3 regions of the Kitasatospora sp. NPDC051705 genome follow, and region 1 is predicted to be linked to each of the others. Evidence: riboswitches for the same ligand, from Rfam matches in the RefSeq annotation. Region 1 holds a riboswitch; each other region holds the start of a gene.
The links. Region 1 has a riboswitch for cobalamin ahead of ACIA8Q_RS00365 (peptidase). Riboswitches for the same ligand answer to the same signal wherever they lie in the genome.
Positions count from the first base shown of each region.

Region 2: another riboswitch for cobalamin. It lies ahead of ACIA8Q_RS25880 (cobalamin biosynthesis protein); the one in region 1 lies ahead of ACIA8Q_RS00365 (peptidase).
Region 3: another riboswitch for cobalamin. It lies ahead of ACIA8Q_RS14020 (iron ABC transporter permease); the one in region 1 lies ahead of ACIA8Q_RS00365 (peptidase).

Region 1 is NZ_JBITCO010000001.1:81,558-86,818, reverse strand. Features, by position in the region: gene ACIA8Q_RS00385 (CbtA family protein) at 1-708, shown strand, start outside; partial or broken gene ACIA8Q_RS00380 (enoyl-CoA hydratase/isomerase family protein) at 874-1,593, shown strand; gene mmsB (3-hydroxyisobutyrate dehydrogenase) at 1,590-2,474, shown strand; gene ACIA8Q_RS00370 (enoyl-CoA hydratase) at 2,471-3,244, shown strand; cobalamin riboswitch at 3,341-3,481, shown strand; gene ACIA8Q_RS00365 (peptidase) at 3,580-4,665, shown strand; gene ACIA8Q_RS00360 (flagellar hook-length control protein FliK) at 4,717-5,196, shown strand.
Region 2 is NZ_JBITCO010000024.1:37,327-45,494, reverse strand. Features, by position in the region: gene ACIA8Q_RS25900 (CDP-alcohol phosphatidyltransferase family protein) at 1-435, shown strand, start outside; gene ACIA8Q_RS25895 (hypothetical protein) at 546-1,868, opposite strand; gene ACIA8Q_RS25890 (alpha/beta hydrolase family protein) at 2,655-3,767, opposite strand; gene ACIA8Q_RS25885 (transcriptional regulator) at 3,987-4,697, opposite strand; cobalamin riboswitch at 4,994-5,126, shown strand; gene ACIA8Q_RS25880 (cobalamin biosynthesis protein) at 5,282-6,262, shown strand; gene ACIA8Q_RS25875 (cobyric acid synthase) at 6,259-7,773, shown strand; gene ACIA8Q_RS25870 (putative cobaltochelatase) at 7,770-8,168, shown strand, end outside.
Region 3 is NZ_JBITCO010000008.1:259,406-267,573, reverse strand. Features, by position in the region: gene ACIA8Q_RS14055 (ABC transporter substrate-binding protein) at 256-1,188, shown strand; gene ACIA8Q_RS14050 (ABC transporter substrate-binding protein) at 1,604-2,539, shown strand; gene ACIA8Q_RS14045 (amino acid ABC transporter permease) at 2,574-3,548, shown strand; gene ACIA8Q_RS14040 (amino acid ABC transporter ATP-binding protein) at 3,593-4,345, shown strand; gene ACIA8Q_RS14035 (CGNR zinc finger domain-containing protein) at 4,459-5,049, shown strand; gene sodX (nickel-type superoxide dismutase maturation protease) at 5,046-5,426, opposite strand; gene sodN (superoxide dismutase, Ni) at 5,688-6,083, shown strand; cobalamin riboswitch at 6,182-6,321, shown strand; gene ACIA8Q_RS14020 (iron ABC transporter permease) at 6,498-7,562, shown strand; gene ACIA8Q_RS14015 (ABC transporter ATP-binding protein) at 7,562-8,168, shown strand, end outside.

The sequences.
Region 1 (5,261 bases):
GCCGGCCTCGCGGCCGGCGTTCTCGCGCTCGTCACCGCCTACCTGCTCGGTGAGTCCAAGGTGGACGCCGCCATCGAGTTCGAGGAGGCGCACTCCGCCGAGCACGGCATGGAGGTGGTCAGCCGCTCCCTGCAGTCCACGGCGGGTCTGGCCACCGGCATCCTGCTGTTCGCCGTGGCCATGGGCGGCATCGCCGCCCTCGCGTACTGCTTCGCCCTCGGGCGGATCGGCCGCTTCGGCGCCCGGGCGACGGCGCTGGTCGTCTCGCTCGCCGCGCTGGTGACCGTGTACGTGGTGCCGTTCCTCAAGTACCCGGCCAACCCGCCGTCCATCGGCAACCCCGACACCATCGGCAAGCGCACCGTCCTGTACTTCCTGATGATGGTGCTCAGCGTCCTGCTCGCGGTCGCGGCGGTCATCATCGGCAAGCGCCTGGCCCCGCGCCTGGGCAACTGGTACGCCGCGGTCGCGGCCGGGGGCGGCTTCGTCGTCGCCGTCGGCCTGGCCTACGCCCTCCTGCCGGTGATCAACGAGGTGCCCGAGGAGTTCCCGGCCACCCTGCTCTGGCAGTTCCGCCTCGCGGCGCTCGCCATCCAGCTCGTGCTGTGGACCTCCTTCGGGCTGGTCTTCGGCGAGCTCGCCAAGCGCGTGCTCGAGCCCGAGCCCGCCGCGGTGAAGGCCCCGGCCCAGGCCGTCGCCGCCCGGTAGCGCCCGCGCCGCCGACCCGCAGCCCGCTCCCCGCACGGGGGGCGGGCTGCGCGTCGTCCTGCGCCGGTCGGGGGAGGGCGCGGTGACGGTTCGTCACGGGACCTGGACTTACTAGGACGTCCGACTATATGGTCGACGGCAGGTCCGCGGTGTCAGGGAAGCCGCGGCGTCGGCGTCTCCGCCCACGGGAGCGTCCGGATCGTCACCGGGAACACGCGCGTCGCCATGCCGGAGGCCGGCATCGGCGTCGTCCCCGACGTCGGCGGCACCTACCTGCTCGCCCTCGCGCCGGGCGAGCTGGGCACCCACCTCGCCCTCACCGCGGGCTCCGTCGGTGCCGCCGACGCGCTGCTCTGCGGGCTCGCCGACCACTACGTCCCCGCCGAGCGGCTGCCCGTGCTGCTCGACGACCTCGCCGAACTGCCCGTCCACGAGGCCCTGGAACGGCATGTCGAGCCCACGCCGGCCGGTCTGCTGGACGGCCGGCGGGCGTGGATCGACAGCTGCTACGCGGCGGGCACCGTCGAGGAGATCCTCGCGCGGCTGGGCGACAGCGGTGAACCCGAGGCCGAGAAGGCCGCCGAGCGCATCGCCGCCAACTCCCCGACGGTGGTCAAGGCCACCCTGGCGGCCCTGCGCCGGGCCCGCGCCCTGGGCCCGCTGGAGGCCGTGCTCGACCAGGAGTACCGGACCTCCTGCGCGGCGCTCGCCACTCCGGACCTCGCCGAGGGGATCCGGGCCCAGGTGATCGACAAGGACCGGTCACCGCGCTGGACGCCGGCCTCCCTGGGAGCCGTCGAACCCGCCACCGTGGCCCGCTACTTCGCCCCGCTCGGCGACGGAGAACTCGGCCTCGCCGCCACCACACCCCTGGAGCGCTGGTGACCCACCGCATCGGATTCGTCGGACTGGGCAACATGGGCGGCCCGATGGCCGCCAACCTCGTCGCCGCCGGACACCGGGTGACCGGCTACGACCTCTCGGCGGAGGCCCGGGAACGGGCTGCGGCCCGGGGAGTGAAGATCGCGGTTTCCGCCGCCGAAGCGGTCGGCGAGGCCGAGGTGGTGCTCACCATGCTGCCGACCGGACGCCATGTCCTCGATTCCTACGGCGAGTTGACGGAGGCGGCAGCGGGAGCGCTGTTCGTCGACTGCTCCACCATCGCGGTCGGGGACGCCCGGGTCGCCGCCGACCTCGCCCGGGTCGCGGGGCACCGGGCCGTCGACGCGCCGGTCTCCGGCGGCGTGCCCGGCGCCGAGGCCGCGAGCCTGACCTTCATGGTCGGCGCGGACGGGCCCGACTTCGCCGAGGCCGAGCCGGTGCTCGCCGCCATGGGCCGCCGGGTCGTGCACTGCGGGACGTCCGGGGCGGGGCAGGCCGCGAAGATCTGCAACAACATGATCCTCGGCATCTCGATGATCGCGGTCAGCGAGGCCTTCGTGCTCGGGGAGAGCCTCGGGCTCAGCCACCAGGCCCTGTTCGACGTGGCCTCCGCCGCCTCCGGGCAGTGCTGGGCACTGACCAGCAACTGCCCCGTCCCCGGGCCCGTCCCGGCCAGCCCGGCCAACCGCGGGTACGCCGGAGGCTTCGCCGCCGCCCTGATGGCCAAGGACCTCGGACTCGCGGCCGCGGCGGCGACATCCTCCGACGTCCCCGCCGAACTGGGCGGCAGGGCAGCCGAGTTGTACGCGGCGTTCGCCGAGGAGGTGGGCGCCGGGCTGGACTTCTCGGCCATCATCACGACCCTCAGGAAGGACGACGCATGACGTTCGAGACGATCCTGGTCGAGCGCAGGGGCCGGGTGGGCGTGATCACGCTCGACCGCCCCAAGGCGCTGAACGCCCTCAACACCACGCTGATGAACGAAGTCGTGGCGGCCGCGGAGGAGTTCGACCGCGACCGGGAGGTCGGCGCGCTGGTGGTCACCGGCTCGGAGAAGGCCTTCGCGGCCGGCGCCGACATCAAGGAGATGCAGTCCCTGGACTTCGTGGACGCCTACCTCGGCGACTGGTTCGCCGCGTGGGACCGCTTCGGAGCCCTGCGCAAGCCCGTCGTCGCGGCCGTCGCCGGGTACGCGCTGGGCGGCGGCTGCGAGCTGGCGATGCTCTGCGACGTCCTGCTGGCGGCCGACACCGCGAAGTTCGGGCAGCCGGAGATCAAGCTCGGGGTGATCCCGGGCATAGGCGGCTCGCAGCGGCTCACCCGGGCCGTCGGCAAGGCCAAGGCGATGGAGCTGTGCCTGACCGGCCGGATGATGGGCGCCGAGGAGGCCGAGCGGGCCGGCCTGGTCTCCCGGATCGTCCCCGCGGACCAGCTGCTGACCGAGGCGCTGGCCACCGCCGAGGCCGTCGCGGCGATGTCCGCCCCGGCGGTGGCGATGCTCAAGGAGAGCGTCAACCGCGCCTTCGAGACCACCCTGGCCGAGGGCGTGCGCTTCGAACGGCGGCTGTTCCACGCGACGTTCGCGACGGCCGACCAGAAGGAGGGCATGGCCGCCTTCGCCGAGAAGCGCCTGCCGGAGTTCCGCCACCGCTGACCCGTACGGTTCCGGCACCTTGCGCGCGGCCCGCGGTGCCGTGTTCCGGTGCCGGAACCGTGACGTGGCGCACCGTCCCTTGACCGGATCTTCGCGTCTTCGCCATGATGGGCCGTCATGTTGTGACTCCGCCGACGGGGGAAGTCCGGTTCGAATCCGGCGCTGACCCGCAACGGTAGGCCGCCGACGTCCCGTCGGCGGCGAGCCCGAGTACCCGGCGGCGGAGGTGTGTCACCCCCTCCTCCCGTCGTGGTCTGCGGGCCGGAGCTCCGAGGGCTGCCCGGCGTGCCGCCGGCGCCCTCCGGGCCCCTGCGTCCAGGCCCGGAAAGGCAGCCATGCCCGCCCTCCGCCGCACTCTCGGTCTGCTCGCGATACCCGCCCTCGCCCTCGCCACCGCGCTCCCGGCGGCCACCGCCGCCCAGGCCGCGCCCGCCGCCGCACCCGCCGCGACCGCGGCCCCGACGATCCGCCCCGACGCCGCCGCGGGCGGCTGGCTGGCCCGCCAGCTCGTCGACGGCGACCACTTCGAGTCCGTGTTCAACGGCACCGCCTACCCCGACCAGGGCCTGACCGTCGACGCCGTGCTGGCCTTCGCCGCCTCCCACGGCTCCGACGAGGCCGCCGCCCGGGCCACCGCCTGGCTGGCCAAGCCCGAGATCCTCGGCGGCTACCTCGGCGACGGCACCACCGAGGCCTACGCCGGTGCCACCGCCAAGCTGCTGCTCGCCGCCGAGGTCCGCGGCGCGAACCCGACCGCCTTCGGAGGCGTCGACCTGCCGGCCCGGCTGCGCTCCCTGCAGACCGCCGAGGGCCGCTTCTCCGACCGCTCCCAGTGGGGCGACTACAGCAACGCCTTCGGCCAGTCGCTCGCCCTGATCGCCCTGCACCGCACCCCCGGCGGCGCCCCCGCCGCGGCCGTCGACTTCCTGGCGAACAGCCAGTGCGCGGACGGCGGTTACCCGGTCTCCTTCGGCCAGACCACCTGCACCAGCGACCCGGACGCCACCGCGCTGGCCGCCCAGGCCCTCGCCGCCACCGGCCGCACCGCCAAGGCGAACGCCGGCCTCGGCTGGCTCACCGCCCACCAGAACGCCGACGGCGGCTTCGCGGCCGCCGGGGCGACCGCCTCCAACGCCAACACCACGGGCCTGGCCACCCAGGCGCTGCTGGCCGGCGGACGCCTCGGCGCCGGCCTCAAGGGCTGGAGCCGGCTGGTGAAGTTCCAGCAGGGCTGCTCCGCCGACCCGGCGGTCCGCGGCGCCGTCGCCTACGACGCGACCGGATTCGACCCGGCCAACGGCGCCCGGGCCACCGCGCAGGCCGCGCTCGGCCTCGCCGGCACCCCGCTGGCCACCCTCTCCGCCGCCGGCGCGCGTCCGGCCGCCCCGACCCTGGCCTGCCCGGCGCCCGCCGCCCGCTGAGCCACCGAACTCCTGAGCCACCGAACCCCTGAGCCCACGAGGAGAGTTCCGATGACCGACACCCTCACCCCGGCCAGACCGGCCCGCCGCGCGCTCGGCTCGATCGCCGCGGCCGCGGCCCTCACCGCCGGCCTGCTCGGCGCCTCCGCCGTCCAGGCCCCCGCGGCCCACGCGGCCGCCTGCAGCGGCACCACCGGCGTCACCGTCGTGGTCGACTTCACCGCCGTCGGCGGCGGCGTCGAGACCGGCTGCGCACCCGGCGATCCGGCCACCGGGCTCGCCGCGCTGACCGGCGCCGGATTCACGTACGCCTTCCACCCGCGGTTCCCCGGCTTCGTCTGCAAGATCAACGCGCTGCCGGCTACCTGCACCAACCCGACCGGCAGCGCCTACTGGTCCTACTGGCACGCCCAGCACGGCGGGCCCTGGTCGTACAGCAGCCTGGGCGCGGGCAGCTACAACCCGGCCCCCGGCGACGTCGAGGGCTGGTCCTTCGGCGCCGGCGCCCAGCCGGGCATCACGGCGCCCTGACGTCCGGAGGCACCTGCCGGCACCCCGGAGCCCCGCGGGGAGGGGTGCCGGCAGCTCCGGCACGC
Region 2 (8,168 bases), on a different contig from region 1:
ATCGCGCTGACCGTGCTGCTCGCGGTCGTCCTGCGGCTGGCCCGCTTCTCGGCCGTGAAGATGCGGCCCGGGGTGTTCCAGGGCATGCCCTGCCCGATGGGCGCGATGACGGTCATCGCCATCGTGCTGCTCGACCCGCCGTTCCTGCCCGGTCTGCTCGCCATCTTCGGCGCGGCGTACCTGATGGTCAGCCGGATCGAGTACCCGAAGCCGCAGGGGCTGCTGGCCACCGCGACGCTCTGCTGGATCGTCGTCTCGATCGGCTGCCTGGCGGCCTGGGCCACCGGCCTGCCCGGTGGCGACGCGCTGATGCACGTCGGCGCGTTCGCCCAGATCACGCTCGCCGCGATGGCCCCGCTGCTGGTCATCCGGCGCAAGGTCGGGCAGAAGGTCGGCGACGTCCGCGCCCGGCGGGCGGAGTCCCGGCTCGGCTGAGCCCGCCCCGAGCACAACGGGAAGGGCCCCGGATCCACCAGGATCCGGGGCCCTTCCCGTTGTGCTCCGTCCGGGCGCCGCGCCACGCGTGGCCCGGTGCGGACGCCGGGCTACGCGCCGCCGGTGTGGACGCTGAAGGCCGAACGACGGGCCGCCCGCGCCACGCCCGGATCCGGGTGCACGCCCGAGACCGCCGTCAGCACCGAGGCCGCCCGCGGGTGCCCCGACTGCCGGGCCCGGGCGAACAGCCGCACCGGATCACCCGCCGAGGCGCCCTCGACGTGGCCCACCAGCAGCTCCGTCTCGCCGTGGTCCAGCACCGCCGCCGCGGTGTCCACCCACAGCCAGGCCGCGTCCTCGGCCCCCAGCACGTCCGCCGGGGACACCCCCTCGTCGGCCCGCTCGGCCAGCCACAGCAGCGCGTAGGGGCGCAGCACCGGCTCGTCGACCGCCGCCCGCACCGCCTGCTCGGCCGGGCCGCCGGCCACCCGCAGCGCCTCGAAGGCCAGCCCGCGCACCAGCGCGTCGTCCCCCTGCGCGGCGTCCAGCAGCTCCGCCACCGCGCGGTCCGCCGGACGGGCCGCCACCCAGGCGCGGAACTCCGCCCGGGCCGGGCCCGGCGAGTAGTCCGCGCAGGCGTTCAGCAGCTCGAAGGCGCTCTGCTCGATGTGCCCGGCCGCGGTCTGCGCGACGGTGCAGATCTCCTCCAGCTTCGCCCGCACCGCCCAGTGGCCCAGCGGCGACAGCTCGGCCGCGTCGTCCCGGCGCTCCACCGCGCCGACGGCCGTCAGGCCGTCCAGCATCCAGTCCAGGACGGCGGCGACGTCGGCGGGCGACGGCGGGGTGTCGATCTGCGGCTCCCGGCAGGTGCCGCGGACGGCCGACACGGCGGAGGCCGCGTGCGGCACCGGCGACAGGCCGGAACCGTCCGTCCCGCCCACCCGGCGCTCGTCCAGGCCGCGGCGCAGCAGCTCCAGCAGCTCGCTGTCCGCCACCGGGGCGGCCACCAGGTGCAGGAAGGAGAGCAGTTGCGGGGCCTGGTCCACGGCCTGGCCGGCCAGCACCGCGAACACGCCGCGCAGGGCGGCCGGCGGCACCGGGGCGAGCAGCGTCCAGGCGTCGAACAGCGCGGACCAGCCGCGCACCACCGCCTCGTCGTCGTGCTCCCAGGCGTGCAGGCGCCAGCCCGGCCCGGCACCGCCGTCGCGGGCCTCGACCAGGCCGACCAGCAGGGCCTGACCCCACGCCTTGGTGGCGGCGCCGACCGTCATGGCCAGCGCCCGGCCGGCCGCGCGGGCGTCGTCCGGCAGCAGCTCGCCGCGCTTGTCGACCTCCTCCAGATCGCCCGCCCAGCGGGCGATCCGGACGGCGTCCACCAGCATCCGGCGGGCCAGCGGCGCCAGCTCGGCCGGCGCCGGGAAGCCCTCGGGCACCGGGACCCGGCCGCGACCGGGCGCAGGAGCCGGACCTCGTCGGCGGGGTACCCCGGCCCCGCCCGGCCTGCCACCGGCGGGCCGGTGGGCCGTACCGGGGAGACGGGTCACCGTCGCACCGGTACCGATCGTCGGCGGGAGCGGGGCATCACGGTCGCGCGGATTCCGAGACGTCACGTCGAGCAGTCTTCCCCTTGTACCGGCCTTCTGTCACATCCGGTTGGCCGTACGGACGGGCTGTCGTCCACAGCACCTCCACAAGATCGGGCAACAGAGGCAAACCGCCTGGCCGGAAACGTGTGGCGGGGCCATGCCAGCCCGGCGGGAGGGCCTCGGCGCCGGTCGCGCTCCCCGTCCGTCCGGTCACTTTCCGTGCCCGTCGGCCACCCCGGCACGGGCCGCGGCGAGGATCTTCGGGGACGATTGACGGCGTTTGCCGATCATGCGGGTGACGGTGCGGAAATCCGGCTGAAACGGCATTCCGCACCCGTCCGGAACCGGCCGCCGCGAGGAATTCCGGAGCCGCCGGAACGGCCCGGCGCGACCACCGGGAATGGCGTGGAAAGTCGGCCCGGCCGACTTTCCGCACACGGCCGACGAGGGCCGGCGGGGAGCGGGTGCCGTCGGAAGTCGGCCGTTCGAACGACACCGGCCCCGGGGTGCCGCCGGCCGCGTCCACCCCGCCTCTCCACCCCGCCTTTCCGCAGCCGCCTTTGCGCGCCGGCGTTTCCGCACCGGCCGCGCCTCCCGCGGGCGGCCGCGGGGGGCGGTCGCCGCCCGGACGGATCAGAGCAGGGGGGTGAGCCAGCGGCGCAGGAGTTCGGTGTAGTGGGTGGGGGCCGAGTTCCAGAGCGCGGCGTGGTCGGCCCCCGGGAAGGTTTGCAGGCTGACCACGTCCTGGCGGAGCCCGGCGAGGCGCTCCGCGCTGCGGAAGGGGGCGAGCTGGTCGTCCGGGCTGTGCATCAGGAGGGTGGGCACCCGTAGGTCGGCACCCTCGGCGATCCGGGTGAAGTCGGCGAGGTCGACCCCCGTGCGGCCCTCCGCGGCCAGCGCGCCGAGCTCGGCGGCGGGGCCGGTGTACCCGGCCCGCGCGGCGCGGCGGCGGGCGGTGGCGGGCAGGTCCAGGACGGGCGAGTCGAGCACGATCCCGCTGATCGCGTGCGCCCAGGAGGAGCGGGCCGCCGCCTGCAGGACCATGGTGGCGCCCACCGACCAGCCGTACAGGATGACCCGGCCGGCCCCGTTGTCCAGCGCCAGGCGCATCGCCGACTCGACGTCGCGCCACTCCGTCTCGCCGAAGTGGCTGAGCCCGTCCGGCGAGGCCGGGGCGCCCTCGTCACCCCGGTAGGTGACCGCCAGGGCGGGCAGCGAGAGCCGGTCCAGGACGGGGAGCACCGGGAGGGTCTGCTGCCGGTCGCCGCCGGGGCCGTGCACCAGGATCACCCAGGTGCCGCGCTTGCCGTCGAGGAACCAGACCGGCAGCGCGCCGAGCTCGCCGTCCGCGGCGGTCTCGCGGTACGGGAGGCCGAGCGCCGCGGTCGGGTCGCCGAGGTGGACGCGCGGGGTGAAGCGGACCTCGGTGCCGGGTGTGAGGGTGCCGCGGTCGGCGCGCAGGAGCTTGCGGGTCACGCCCTGCTCGTCGCTGTGCAGGACGTCCTCGACGACGGCGTGGCCGTGGTCGTCCCACTCGACCGCCCAGCGGCCCGGGCGCAGGCTCGCGGGGCGCCGGGTGAAGGTGATCCGGCCGGCCGCCAGGCTCTGCACCAGGACGGGGCCGGAGCCCTCGACGGCGGCGGCCGGGCGGACCGTCCGTTCGGAGGCCCGGCGGCCGATGACCAGGACGGCGGCCCCGGCACCGACGGCGGCGGCGGCCACGACGGCCGCGGTTCCCCAACGCATATCGCTCCCCGCTCTGACGGTCGGACGGTCTTGGACCGGACGGTGTTCGAGCACCAGTTCACCGGGAGGGCGGCCGGGCGGCCACCGGGCTGGGCCGTCCGGGGCACGACGGGGCGGCCGGCGGGGGTGCGGGCGGCGGGCGGGAGGCGGGCGGGCTGGAGGGGTACGGGCGGCGGTTCGGCGCGGGCAGGCGGGGGCGGGCGGGGGCGGGCCGCGGCGTCAGACCGGGATGTCGGTCCGGCGCCGCCCGAGCAACTCCCAGAAGCGCTCCGCCAACGGCTGCTCGCGGACCGGGTCCGGCACCGCGGCGGCCGGGGAGCCCCAGCTGCCGCTGCCCCAGTGGGAGGAGACCTGGTTCTCCTGCTGGAGGGCCGTCAGCACGGCCGCCAGGTCGTCCTCGTGGACCGGCACGATCCGGGCGACGGCCCGGACGTGGGCCTGCCACCGGCCGTCCACGCACTGGCGCAGGCACCGGTCGAGCTCCTCGCGGCGGCCGGTGACGTCGACGAGCTCGCGCAGCCGCAGGCCGAGCACCTGGGCGAGCGCGTGGGTCTGGGCCTCGTCGCCGTCCCACCGGCCGGTCAGCTCGGCGTCCTGGTAGCGGCGCAGGGCGACCCCGATCCGGCGGGCGGCGGCGTCCTGGTGGAGTTCGCGGGCGACCCGGAAGTCCCGCAGCCGGGTGGGGCGGGTGCCCATCAACTGGACGGCGGGGCACCAGAGCGCGCGGGCCAGCGCGATGAACTCCTCCTCGGTCGGCCGCAGCTCGCCGCTCTCCCAGGCGAGGACGTGGGTGGGCAGCAGGCGGACGCCGTGCGCGGCCATCCCGCCGACGACCTGGTCGGGGGTCAGGCCGAGGCCGGCCCGGTGGGCTCGGGCGGCGCCCGGCGAGAACGGCACCGGGGGCAGGGCGGGGGGCTGTCTGCGTCGCATGGGAACGAACGGTAGGTGCGGGTGGCGGCGGGCCCCAGCCGCCGAACACACGAAGCGGCCCTGGAGGTCCCTACGGACCGCTGGACGATCGCACAGGGTGTCATGCCCCTGCGGGCGGGCGGATCGGAGGTACCGACGGAGGTGCCGACGCGGGCCCCGCCGCCCGTCGCCGCCGCCCGGCCGGGAGCCCGCGGCCGCCCCGCGGCCCCCGGTCCCGTGTGACCAACCCCTCCGTGACCTCGGTTGACTCCCGGTTCGGCCGCGTGATGGGATCCGGGGGCCAAACGGAGGCATGCAGAGGAAGCCGGTGCGAGTCCGGCGCGGTCCCGCCACTGTCACCGGGGAGCACGCTCGGCAGGTTGCCACGGCGCGCCGTCAGAAGCCGCTGGAAGGCCCGGGGGTGCGTCCGACCCGGAAGCCAGGAGACTCTCGCCCCCGCTACGTCGAGCCAGGGCGCGGACCCTGAGTGAGGACACGCACGCGATGCAGGCTGCCCCGCCCCGCCGGACCCGACGCTGCCTTCCGCCGCACCCCCCGGTCCCGCCGCACCCGGCCGCCGCCCCCGCGAACCCGCCGCACCCGACGTGCGCCCGCTGACCCGCGCGGCGGCGTTCGCGCTGGGCGCCCTCGCGGGCTACGCCGCCGACGCCCGCTACGCCGACCCCCGCCGCGGCCACCCGGTGGCCGTCTTCGGCTCCGCCGCGGCCAGGCTCGAGCGCCGGCTCTGGCGGGACGACCGGGCGACCGGCGCCGGCTACACGGCCCTGTGCGCGGGCACCGTGGCCGCCGCCGCGGTGGCCCTGGACCGCACCGCGGGCCGGCGCCCGCTCGGCCGCGCGGCCCTGGCCGCCGCCGCGACCTGGACGGTGCTCGGCGGCACCTCGCTGACCCGGGAGGCCCGCACCATCGGCCGCTCGCTGGCCGCGGGCGACCTGACGGCGGCCCGGGCCCGGCTGCCGCACCTGTGCGGCCGCGACCCGAGCGCGCTGGACGAGCAGCAGATCGCCCGCGCGGTGGTCGAGTCGGTGGCCGAGAACACCGCCGACGCCGTCGTCAACGCGCTCGTCTGGGGCGCGCTGGCGGGCACGCCGGGGCTGCTGGCGTTCCGCGCGGTGAACACCCTGGACGCCATGGTCGGCCACCGCTCGCCGCGCCACGCCCGGTTCGGCTGGGCCTCGGCCCGGCTGGACGACGTGGCGGGCTGGCCGGGCGCCCGGCTGACCGCCCTGCTGACCGTCGCCGCCGCGCCGCAGCCGCGCACCGCCTGGCGGGTCTGGCGCCGGGACGGCTCGGCGCACCCGAGCCCGAACGCCGGCCAGGCCGAGTCCGCCTTCGCGGGCGCGGTCGGCGTCCGGCTGGGCGGCACCCTGCAGTACGGCGAGCGGGTCGAGCACCGACCCGTCCTGGGCGCCGAACTGCGGCCGGTCACGGTGGACGACATCGAGCGGGCCTGCGTGCTCTCCCGGAGGGTGGGCGCGCTGGCCCTGGGTACGACCGTGGCGGGGCACGTCGCACTGCGACTGCTGGCCGGCCGCGGAAGCAGAAGCGGAAAGGGACGGGCATGAGCAACGCGCTGCTGGTCGCAGGGACGACCTCGGACGCGGGCAAGAGCGTGGTGACGGCGGGCATCTGCCGCTGGCTGGCCCGCCGCGGGGTCGCGGTGGCGCCGTTCAAGGCGCAGAACATGTCGCTGAACTCCTTCGTCACCGCCGACGGCGCCGAGATCGGCCGGGCCCAGGCGATGCAGGCGCAGGCCGCCCGGGTGGAGCCGGAGGCGGCCATGAACCCGGTGCTGCTCAAGCCCGGCGCCGACGGCCGCAGCCAGGTCGTGCTGCTCGGCCGGCCGGTCGCCGAGGTCGGTGCGCTGGACTACCGCGAGCGCAAGCCCGTCCTGCTGGAGCGGGCCCTGGAGTGCCTGGCGGACCTGCGCCGCCGCTACGACGTGGTGGTCTGCGAGGGCGCCGGCTCGCCCGCCGAGATCAACCTGCGCGACCGGGACATCGCCAACATGGGCCTGGCCACCGCGGCCGGACTGCCCGTGGTGGTGGTCGGCGACATCGACCGCGGCGGCGTCTTCGCGGCCATGTACGGGACGCTGGCGTTGCTGTCCGCGGAGGACCAGCGGCACGTGGCCGGCTGGTTCGTCAACAAGTTCCGCGGCGACGCCCGGCTGCTCGCCCCCGGGCTGGAGATGCTCCACGGGCTGACCGGCCGCCCGGTGCTGGGCACCCTGCCGATGCTGCCGGGCCTGTGGCTGGACGCCGAGGACTCGCTGGACCTGTCGACCGTGGTGGACCGGGTGGACGGCCGCGGCCCGCTCGGCGCGGACGTGCTGCGGGTGGCCGTGGTGCGCTTCCCCCGGCTCTCCAACTTCACCGACGTGGACGCGCTCGCGCAGGAGCCGGGCGTGCTGGTGCGCTGGGCGACCCGGCCGGAGGAGCTGGCCGACGCCGACCTGGTGGTGCTGCCCGGCACCCGGGCCACCGTCGCCGACCTGGCCTGGCTGCGCGAGCGCGGCCTGGAACCGGCGCTGAAGGCCCGCGCGGCGGCCGGGCTGCCGGTGCTCGGGGTCTGCGGCGGCTACCAGATGCTGGCGGGCTCGATCGTCGACGAGGTGGAGTCCGGGGCCGGCGAGGTCGCCGGTCTCGGACTGCTGCCGACGCGCGTGCGGTTCGGCGCCGAGAAGGTGCTCGGCCGGCCGGTCGGCGAGGCGTACGGGCACCGGGTCGAGGGCTACGAGATCCACCACGGGGTGGTCGAGGTGGAGGGCGGCGAGCCCTTCCTGGACGGCTGCCGGGTCGGCCAGGTCTGGGGCACCACCTGGCACGGCGCGCTGGAGAACGACGGGTTCCGCCGCGAACTCCTGCGCGAGGTCGCCGGATCGGCGGGCCGCGCGTTCGTGCCCGCGCCGGACACGTCCTTCGCCGAGGCGCGCGAGGCCCGGCTGGACCGGCTGGGCGACCTGATCGAGGAGCACGCGGACACCGACGCGCTCTGGAAGCTGATCGAGGGCGGGGTGCCGGCGGCCGGATCGCTGCCGTTCCTGGCGCCCGGGGCACCTGGGGAGTATGCATGAGTGACGTCCGCTATCCGTTCACCGCGATCGTCGGCATGGCCGACCTGCGGCTCGGGCTGCTGCTCAACGCGGTCTCCCCGGCCGTGGGCGGCGTGCTCGTGCGCGGCGAGAAGGGCACCGCGAAGTCGACGATGGTGCGCGCCCTGGCCGGCCTGCTGCCGTCCATCGCCGCCGTCGACGGCTGCCGCTTCGCCTGCGACCCGGCCGGGCCGGACCCGCAGTGCCCGGACGGCCCGCACCCGGCCGCCGGCAGCCACGAACGCCCGTCCCAGCTGGTCGAGTTGCCGGTCGGCGTGGCCGAGGACCGGATCGTCGGCTCGCTCGACCTCGAGCGGGCGCTGGCCGAGGGCGTCAAGGCGTACGAGCCGGGGCTGCTCGCCAAGGCGCACCGCGGC
Region 3 (8,168 bases), on a different contig from region 1:
CAGGAGTGAACGCAGACGCGAAGGGGAGCCGGTGTCCCGGATACGGAGCCACGTCGTGACTTCCGTTCCCGGACACCCCGAGCCTGTCGGGACTCGGCGGTCTGGTTCGAGCGTTCGGGGGTCACCCGGTACCGAATTCTGACACACCCGCCGCCGGGCCCGGCAGGGCGGGATGGCAGGATCGCTTGTCCGCCATTTCGCGTACACCCACGAGTCACCGTGGCGGCCGCACGTCACTCCCACAGGAGCCCCCTCATGCACCACCTCCCCCTCCCCCGCCGCCGCCAGGTCGCCGCCTGCGTCGCACTGGCCACCGCCGGAGCCCTGCTGCTGACCGGCTGCGACGACGGCGGGCAGGCCGCCGCGGCGAGCGATCCGGTCCAGGACATCCGCGGCAAGCTGCCGAAGGCGCAGCGCTCCGCCGGGGTGCTGCGGATCGGCATGGACGTCAACTACGCCCCGGTCGAGTTCCGCGGCTCGGACGGCAAGCCGGACGGCCTCGACCCGGACATAGCCAACGCGCTCGGCAAGATCCTGGACGTGCGGATCGAGATCGTCGACACCCCGTTCGACAAGCTGGTGCCCGGACTGCAGGCCAAGCAGTTCGACATGGCGATGTCCGCGATCAGCGACATCCGCAAGCGCCGCGAGGGCCTGGACGACAACGGCAAGCAGGTCAACCCCGGCGTCGACTTCGTGGACTACTTCATCGCGGGCACCTCGATCATCGTCCCGAAGGGCAACCCGAAGGGGATCCGGAACCTGGACGACCTGTGCGGCCGGACGGTCGCGCTGCAGCAGGGCACCACGCAGGACGAGATCATCACCCGCCAGGTGGCCGTCTGCGCCCGGACCGGGCGCCAGCTCACCACCCGCAAGTTCGACAGCGACGCCAAGGCGCTGGCCGAGGTGGCCTCCGGCGCGGCCGCGGCCGGCGTGAACGACTTCCCGGTGGCGGCCTACGCGGCGAAGACCACCGACGGCGGCAACCGCTTCGAGGTGACCGGCGGGCAGTCCACCTCCAACCCGTACGGGATCGCGCTGCGCAAGGACGACACCGCGCTGCGGGACGTGATGGCCAAGGCCGTCGACCAGCTGATCCGCAGCGGCGACTACGACAAGATCCTCGGGAAGTGGAACGTCAGCGCCGGTGCGGCGCAGAACGCGGTGGTCAACGGCGGCATCTGAGCCTCGGGCGGCGGGCCTCCGGGCCAGAAGCAGGGGGATCTGCATACTTATACGCAGGGTGACAGGGGCCCGGAATCGGTCCGAATAGCGGACGGTGTGAGCCCTCGTTATCCGATTTTGATCTGAATGAGGGCCACCTGACCGTCCTCAGATGGCAGGATTCCCCCCATCTCGGATCGAGCCGGCCACTGGTCGAGGCGGTTCGGTCAACGTCCACCTCGGCGGAGGGTGGCGGATGCAGTTCTTCGTACCACCCCGGGCGGTACCCCCCGCCCGGGCACTGCACGACCCGGCCCTGCACGTACGACGACGTACAGCGACATACACCCGTACAGCGCCGTACGGCCTGCTGCCCAGGTGTGCCGCCCCCGCGGCGCGCTCCGCCCGACCTCTCCCTCAGGAGGAGATCCCCCTCATGACCGCCCGTACCCAGCGCACCCGGCTCCTCGCCGCCGGCGCGGTTGCCGCCACCGTCTCCCTCGTCCTGACCGGCTGCGGCAGCAGCGGCTCGTCCTCCTCGGCCGGCAGCAGCGGCGCCAACGCGTCCGCCTCGGTCAAGGCGGTCACCGCCGACCCCACCCTGGTCTCCCAGCTGCCGGCCGACGTGAAGTCCTCGGGCAAGATCGTCGTCGCGGCCGACGCCTCCTACGCGCCCAACGAGTTCCAGGACGCCTCGGGCAAGGTCATCGGCATGGACGTCGACCTGGCCAACGCCATCGGCCAGAAGCTCGGTCTCCAGGTCGAGGTCCAGAACTCCCCGTTCACCGCGATCATCCCGGGCATCCAGGCCAACAAGTTCCAGCTGGGCATGAGCTCCTTCACGGACAACAAGGACCGTGAGGCCACCGTCGACATGGTGACCTACTTCTCGGCGGGCACCAGCGCGGCGGTCAAGAAGGGCAACCCGGACAAGATCGACGCCAACGACCTCTGCGGCAAGAAGGTCGCCGTCCAGACCGGCACCACCCAGGCCGACCAGATCAAGGACGTCATCAACCCGGCGTGCGTCAAGGCCGGCAAGCCCCCGGTGCCCAACGACGGCGACAAGTTCGACCTGCAGACCGACGTGACCCAGGCCGTGGTCTCCGGCCGCGACCAGGTCATGCTGGCCGACTCCCCGGTCGTCGACTACGCCATCAAGCAGACCAACGGCCAGCTGGAGCAGCTCGGCACCGTCGAGGGCAAGGCCCCGTACGGCATCGTCCTGACCAAGGGCTCCGCGCTCGCCAAGCCCGTCCAGGGCGCCGTCCAGTCGCTGATGGACGACGGCACCTACAAGCAGATCCTCGAGAAGTGGGGCGTCCAGGCGGGCGCGATCACCCAGTCCCAGATCAACGGCGCCACCAGCTGACCCTCCGCCAGTTCCCCACCCCCCTGAGGCCACTGTGAACCATTCCGATCAGGGGACGGCGCACCCGGGACGGCCCGAAACCTTCAAGGCCGTCCCGGTCCGCCACCCCGGCCGGTGGGCCGGAGCCGTCGTCGTCGCGGTCCTCGCGGCCATGATGCTCCACGCCCTGATCTTCAATCCCGCCTTCCAGTGGGACGTCGTCAACACCTACCTCTTCGACTCCAGCATCCTGCACGGCCTGGGCGTCACCCTCGAACTGACCGCGCTGTCCATGGTGATGGGCGTCGCCGGCGGCATCATCCTCGCGGTGATGCGGCTGTCGCCGAACCCCCTGCTGTCCGGCACCGCGTGGTTCTACATCTGGGTCTTCCGCGGCACCCCCGTCCTGGTCCAGCTGGTCTTCTGGAACTTCATGGGCGCGCTCTGGCCCAAGCTGTCGATCGGCATCCCGTTCGGCCCGGAGTTCTGGTCCGAGTCGACCAACACGCTGATCCCGGTCTTCACCGCGGCGCTGCTCGGCCTGGGCCTCAACGAGGCCGCGTACATGGCGGAGATCGTCCGCGGCGGCATCCAGTCGGTGGACGAGGGGCAGACCGAGGCGGCCCACGCGCTCGGCATGAGCCGGTTCGCGACCATGCGCCGGATCGTCCTGCCGCAGGCCATGCGGGTGATCATCCCGCCGACCGGCAACGAGACCATCTCGATGCTCAAGACCACCTCGCTGGTCAGCGTCATCGCGCTGGAGGAGCTGTTCCGGGCCGGGCAGAACATCTACTCGCGCACCTTCCAGACCATCCCGCTGCTGATCACCGTCAGCCTCTGGTACCTCTTCCTGACCTCCGTGCTGACCGTCGGGCAGTACTACGTCGAGCGGTACTACGCTCGGGGTACCAGCAGGACGCTGCCGCCGACCCCGCTCCAGCGCGTGCGCGGCCTCTTCCGCGGCAAGCCCGCGCCGAAGACCGAGCACGACGTCGTCCCGGGGCTCGAGGGAGGTGGTCACGCATGACCGATCTGACCAAGCAGCCGCAGGACGCCGCACCGGGCGAGCCGATGGTCAAGGCCGAGGGCGTGCGCAAGTCGTACGGCCTGGTCGAGGTGCTCAAGGGCATCGACCTGGAGGTCAAGCCCCGCGAGGTGTTCTGCCTCATCGGCCCGTCGGGCTCCGGCAAGTCGACCTTCCTCCGGTGCATCAACCACCTGGAGAAGATCAACGGCGGACTGCTGTCCGTCGACGGCGAGCTGGTCGGCTACCGGCGCAAGGGCGACAAGCTCTACGAGCTCAAGGACCGCGAGGTCGCGCTCAAGCGGCGCGACATCGGCATGGTGTTCCAGCGCTTCAACCTGTTCCCGCACATGACCGCCATAGAGAACGTCATCGAGGCGCCGGTCCAGGTGAAGGGCGAGTCCAAGGCCGACGCCCGCGAGCGCGGGATGGCCCTGCTGGAGCGGGTCGGCCTGTCCGACAAGGCGAAGAACTACCCGTCGCAGCTCTCCGGCGGCCAGCAGCAGCGCGTGGCGATCGCCCGCGCACTGGCCATGAAGCCGAAGCTGATGCTCTTCGACGAGCCCACCTCCGCGCTCGACCCGGAGCTGGTCGGCGAGGTGCTGGACGTCATGCGCGGGCTGGCCGAGGAGGGGATGACGATGATCGTCGTCACCCACGAGATGGGCTTCGCCCGCGAGGTCGGCGACGCGCTGGTGTTCATGGACGGCGGCGTCGTCGTCGAGTCCGGGACCCCCCGCGACGTGCTCACCGACCCGCAGCACGAACGCACCAGGGCCTTCCTCTCCAAGGTCCTGTAGATCCCTACCGTCGGCGCCCGGCAGGCTGCTCCTGCCGGGCGCCGACGTTTTCCCCACTCGGGTAATAGGCTGGAAGCAGTCAGCCCGTTACCGACACTTCTGGAAGGACCGCCGTGGAGCTCGCCTCGTACGCCGACCTCGCCGTCCGGCTGGTGAACACCGAGGAGCCCGAGCGCGGAACCGACTCGCTGACCTCCGTCGAGGCCGTGCGCGAGCTGTTCTCCGACTCCTCGCGGGCCGCCGCGCTGGCCGACGAGTCCGACCTGCCCCGGCTGCGGGCGGTGCGGACCAGACTGCGCGGGGTCTTCGAGGCCGCCGCCGAGAACGACGAGGTCCGGGGCGTCGACCTGCTGAACAGCCTGCTGATGGAGTACCCCGTCAGCCCGCTGGTCTCCGGGCACGACTACCTGGACGACGCCGGCCGGCCCCGCTGGCACCTGCACCTCGCCGACAACTCGCCGACCGCCACCGCGCACTTCAGCGCCGTCGCCTGCATGGGCCTGGCCGTGCACCTGACCGAGCTGGGCGCCGACCGGCTCGGCATCTGCCAGGCCGCCCCCTGCCGCAACGCCTACCTGGACACCTCGACCAACCGCTCCCGCCGCTACTGCTCGGACCGCTGCGCGACCCGCGCCAACGTCGCCGCCTACCGGGCCCGCAAGCGCCAGGAGGCGGAGGCCGCGGCGCCGGGCAACACCCCCTAGCGCGGCTGCGGCGGGTGGACGTCCTCCACCCAGAGGCCCAGCCGGCGGGCCAGGCCCGGGACGGCGGCCAGCCGGCCGCCGAGCAGCAGCCGCTCCAGCCGGCGGCCGGGCGCCAGCCAGGCCGGGCGCGGGCGCAACCGCAGCAGCACCCGGCCGAGCACCAGCTCGTCCGGCACCGGGCCGTAGCTGCGGCTGTCGCTGTCCACCGGCCGGTTGTCGGACAGCAGCCACCAGCCCGCCGGGCGGCGCTCGGCGGCCCGCTTGACCACCAGCAGGTCCTGCTGGAAGGGGTGCCGGAAGAGCACCACCGCGCCCGGGCGGATCGGCGCGCCGTAGCGCACCAGCAGCTGGTCGCCCTCGCGCAGGGTCGGGACCATCGAGGGCCCGGCCACGTCGACCAGCCCGAACGGCAGCGCGCCGCCGCCCCGGGCGCCGCCCCCGGCTTCCGCGCTCCGCGCCACGACTCCTCCTCCCGACCGAACGGTCCCAGTCTGCCGCACGGATCGTCACCCCGTTCGATGTCCGGATTACCCCGGTTCCGGGTCCGCCTTTTGCCCTAGGCCCACCGCCCGATCGCGAAACCCGCAGGGCGGAAGGGTAATCTCGGGCGCGGGAAGACGATCTAAGGAAGGACTCCCATGTTCTCTCGTCTGTTTGCACCGCGCGCCACCGCCCACGCCCACTGCGACCTGCCCTGCGGCGTGTACGACCCGGCGCAGGCCCGGATCGAGGCCGAGTCGGTCAAGGCCACCCAGGAGAAGTACCAGGCCAACGAGGACCCGCACTTCCGCGCCCGCGCCGTCATCATCAAGGAGCAGCGCGCCGAGGCCGTCAAGCACCACATCTCGGTGCTGTGGAGCGACTACTTCAAGGCCCCGCACTTCGAGAAGTACCCGCAGCTGCACGCGCTGATCAACGACACCCTGAAGGCCGCCTCGGCCGCCAAGGCGTCCACCGACCCGGCCACCGGCCAGGCCCTGCTGGACCTGATCGCCGAGGTCGACAAGATCTTCTGGGAGACCAAGCAGGCCTGAGCCTGACGCGTCGCCACCCGACCGCCCCCGTCCGCACCGCCGGACGGGGGCGGTCGTGCGTCCACGGCCGACCCGGCCGGGACCCACCCCGGTAAGGGTTGCCTAGCCTGAGTGGCTGTTATGCTGCCAGGGCGTCCGAGGGGGAAGTCCGGTGTGAGTCCGGCGCTGACCCGCAACGGTGAGCGCGGCCCGCACGGCCGCGCCAGCCCGATCGCCCCCGGCCGCTGACCTCCCGACAACTCGCCGTGGACTGCGAGGGGACGGCGCCGCACGGGCCCGCGCCCGCCCGGCGCCCGCCCCCGCGCGCCCGCGGCCCGAGGCAAGGCGCACAACCCCGGTGAACGAGCGCAGCGAACGGACCGTCAACAGGTGCGCGCGGGCCCACGCCCGTGTGCGGCCCGGCGGGGCCGGCACGTGAGCGGCGCCGCGGCCGCGCCGCCCGCCCGGCGGATACCCGCCCCGCCCCTCGCCCTCGGCCTGGCCGTCGCCCTGCTGCTCTCGCTGGTCTGCGGGGTCGCGCTGGGCGCCGCCGGCCTCGGCCCTGCCCGGGTGCTGCGGCTGCTCGCCGCCGGGCTGACGGGCGGTCGACTGGAGGCCGACGAGGCCGCCGCGTACGCCATCGTCTGGGAGATCCGGCTGCCGCGCACCGTGCTGGCCGCGGTGGTCGGCGCCGGGCTCGCCGCCACCGGGGTCGCCGTGCAGGCTCTGGTGCGCAACGCGCTGGCCGATCCGTTCGTGCTCGGGATCTCCTCCGGCGCGGCCGTCGGCGCCAACGCCGTCCTGCTGCTGGGCGCCTTCGCCTCGCTCGGGGTGTGGGCGATCTCGGCCTCCGCCTTCGGCACCGCGCTGCTCGCCATGGTGCTGGTCTACCTGGCCGCCCGGACCGCCCACGGACTCACCCCGCTGCGCCTGGTGCTCACCGGCACCGCGCTCTCCTACGGCTTCTCCGCCGCCACCGCGCTGATGGTCTTCGCCGCCGCCCGCGGCGAGGCCGCCCGGGACGCCATGATGTGGCTGCTCGGCAACCTCGGCGGCGCCACCTGGGGATCCGTCCCGATCGTCGCCGCCACCGTGCTCGCCGGCCTGGTCCACCTGCACTGCTCCGCGGGCCGGCTGGACGCGCTCGCCATGGGTGACGAGACGGCCGCCTCGCTCGGCGTGGACCCGGACCGGCTGCGCCGCGAGCTGTTCGTGGTGACCGCCGCCGTCACCGGCACGGTGGTCGCGGTCAGCGGGGCGATCGGCTTCGTCGGGCTGATGGTCCCGCACCTGGCCCGGATGCTGGTCGGGGCCGGCCACCGCCGGGTGCTGCTGGTCGCGCCGGTGGCGGGTGCGCTACTGCTGGTCTGGGTGGACATCGTCTCGCGGACCCTGCTGGCGCCCGCCGAACTGCCCGTCGGGGTCGGCACCGCGGTGCTCGGCGTGCCCTGCTTCCTGTTCCTGATGCGCCGCCGCGGCCACGCCCTCGGGGGGCGCTGATGGACCTCTCCCTCGACCGGGTCTCGGTCGACCTGGCCGGTGCCCGGCTGGTCCACGACGTCGTGCTGAAGGCCGCCGCCGGGCAGGTGGTCGGTCTGGTGGGGCCGAACGGCAGCGGCAAGTCGACCCTGCTGCGCTGCGTCTACCGGGCGCTGCGGCCCGCCGCCGGGGCCGTCCTGCTGGACGGCGCCGAGCTGCACGCGCTCCCCGCCCGCGAGGCCGCCCGGCGGGTGGCCGCGCTGCCGCAGGAGCACTCCGCCGAGTTCGACTTCACCGTCGCCGAGGTGGTCGCGATGGGCCGGCTGCCGCACCGGAGCGGGCTGGGCGGGCCGGGCCCGGACGACCGCGCGCGCTGCGCGCGGGCGCTGCGCCGGGTCGGCGCCGAGCACCTGGCCGGACGGGGCTTCCCGAGCCTGTCCGGCGGCGAGAAGCAGCGGGTGCTGATCGCCCGCGCGCTGGTCCAGGACCCGCGGCTGCTGGTGCTCGACGAACCCACCAACCACCTGGACATCGCCCACCAGTTGGACGTGCTGGCGCTGGTCCGGGAGGCCGGGCCGACGGTGCTCACCGCCCTGCACGACCTCAACCTGGCGGCCGGCCACTGCG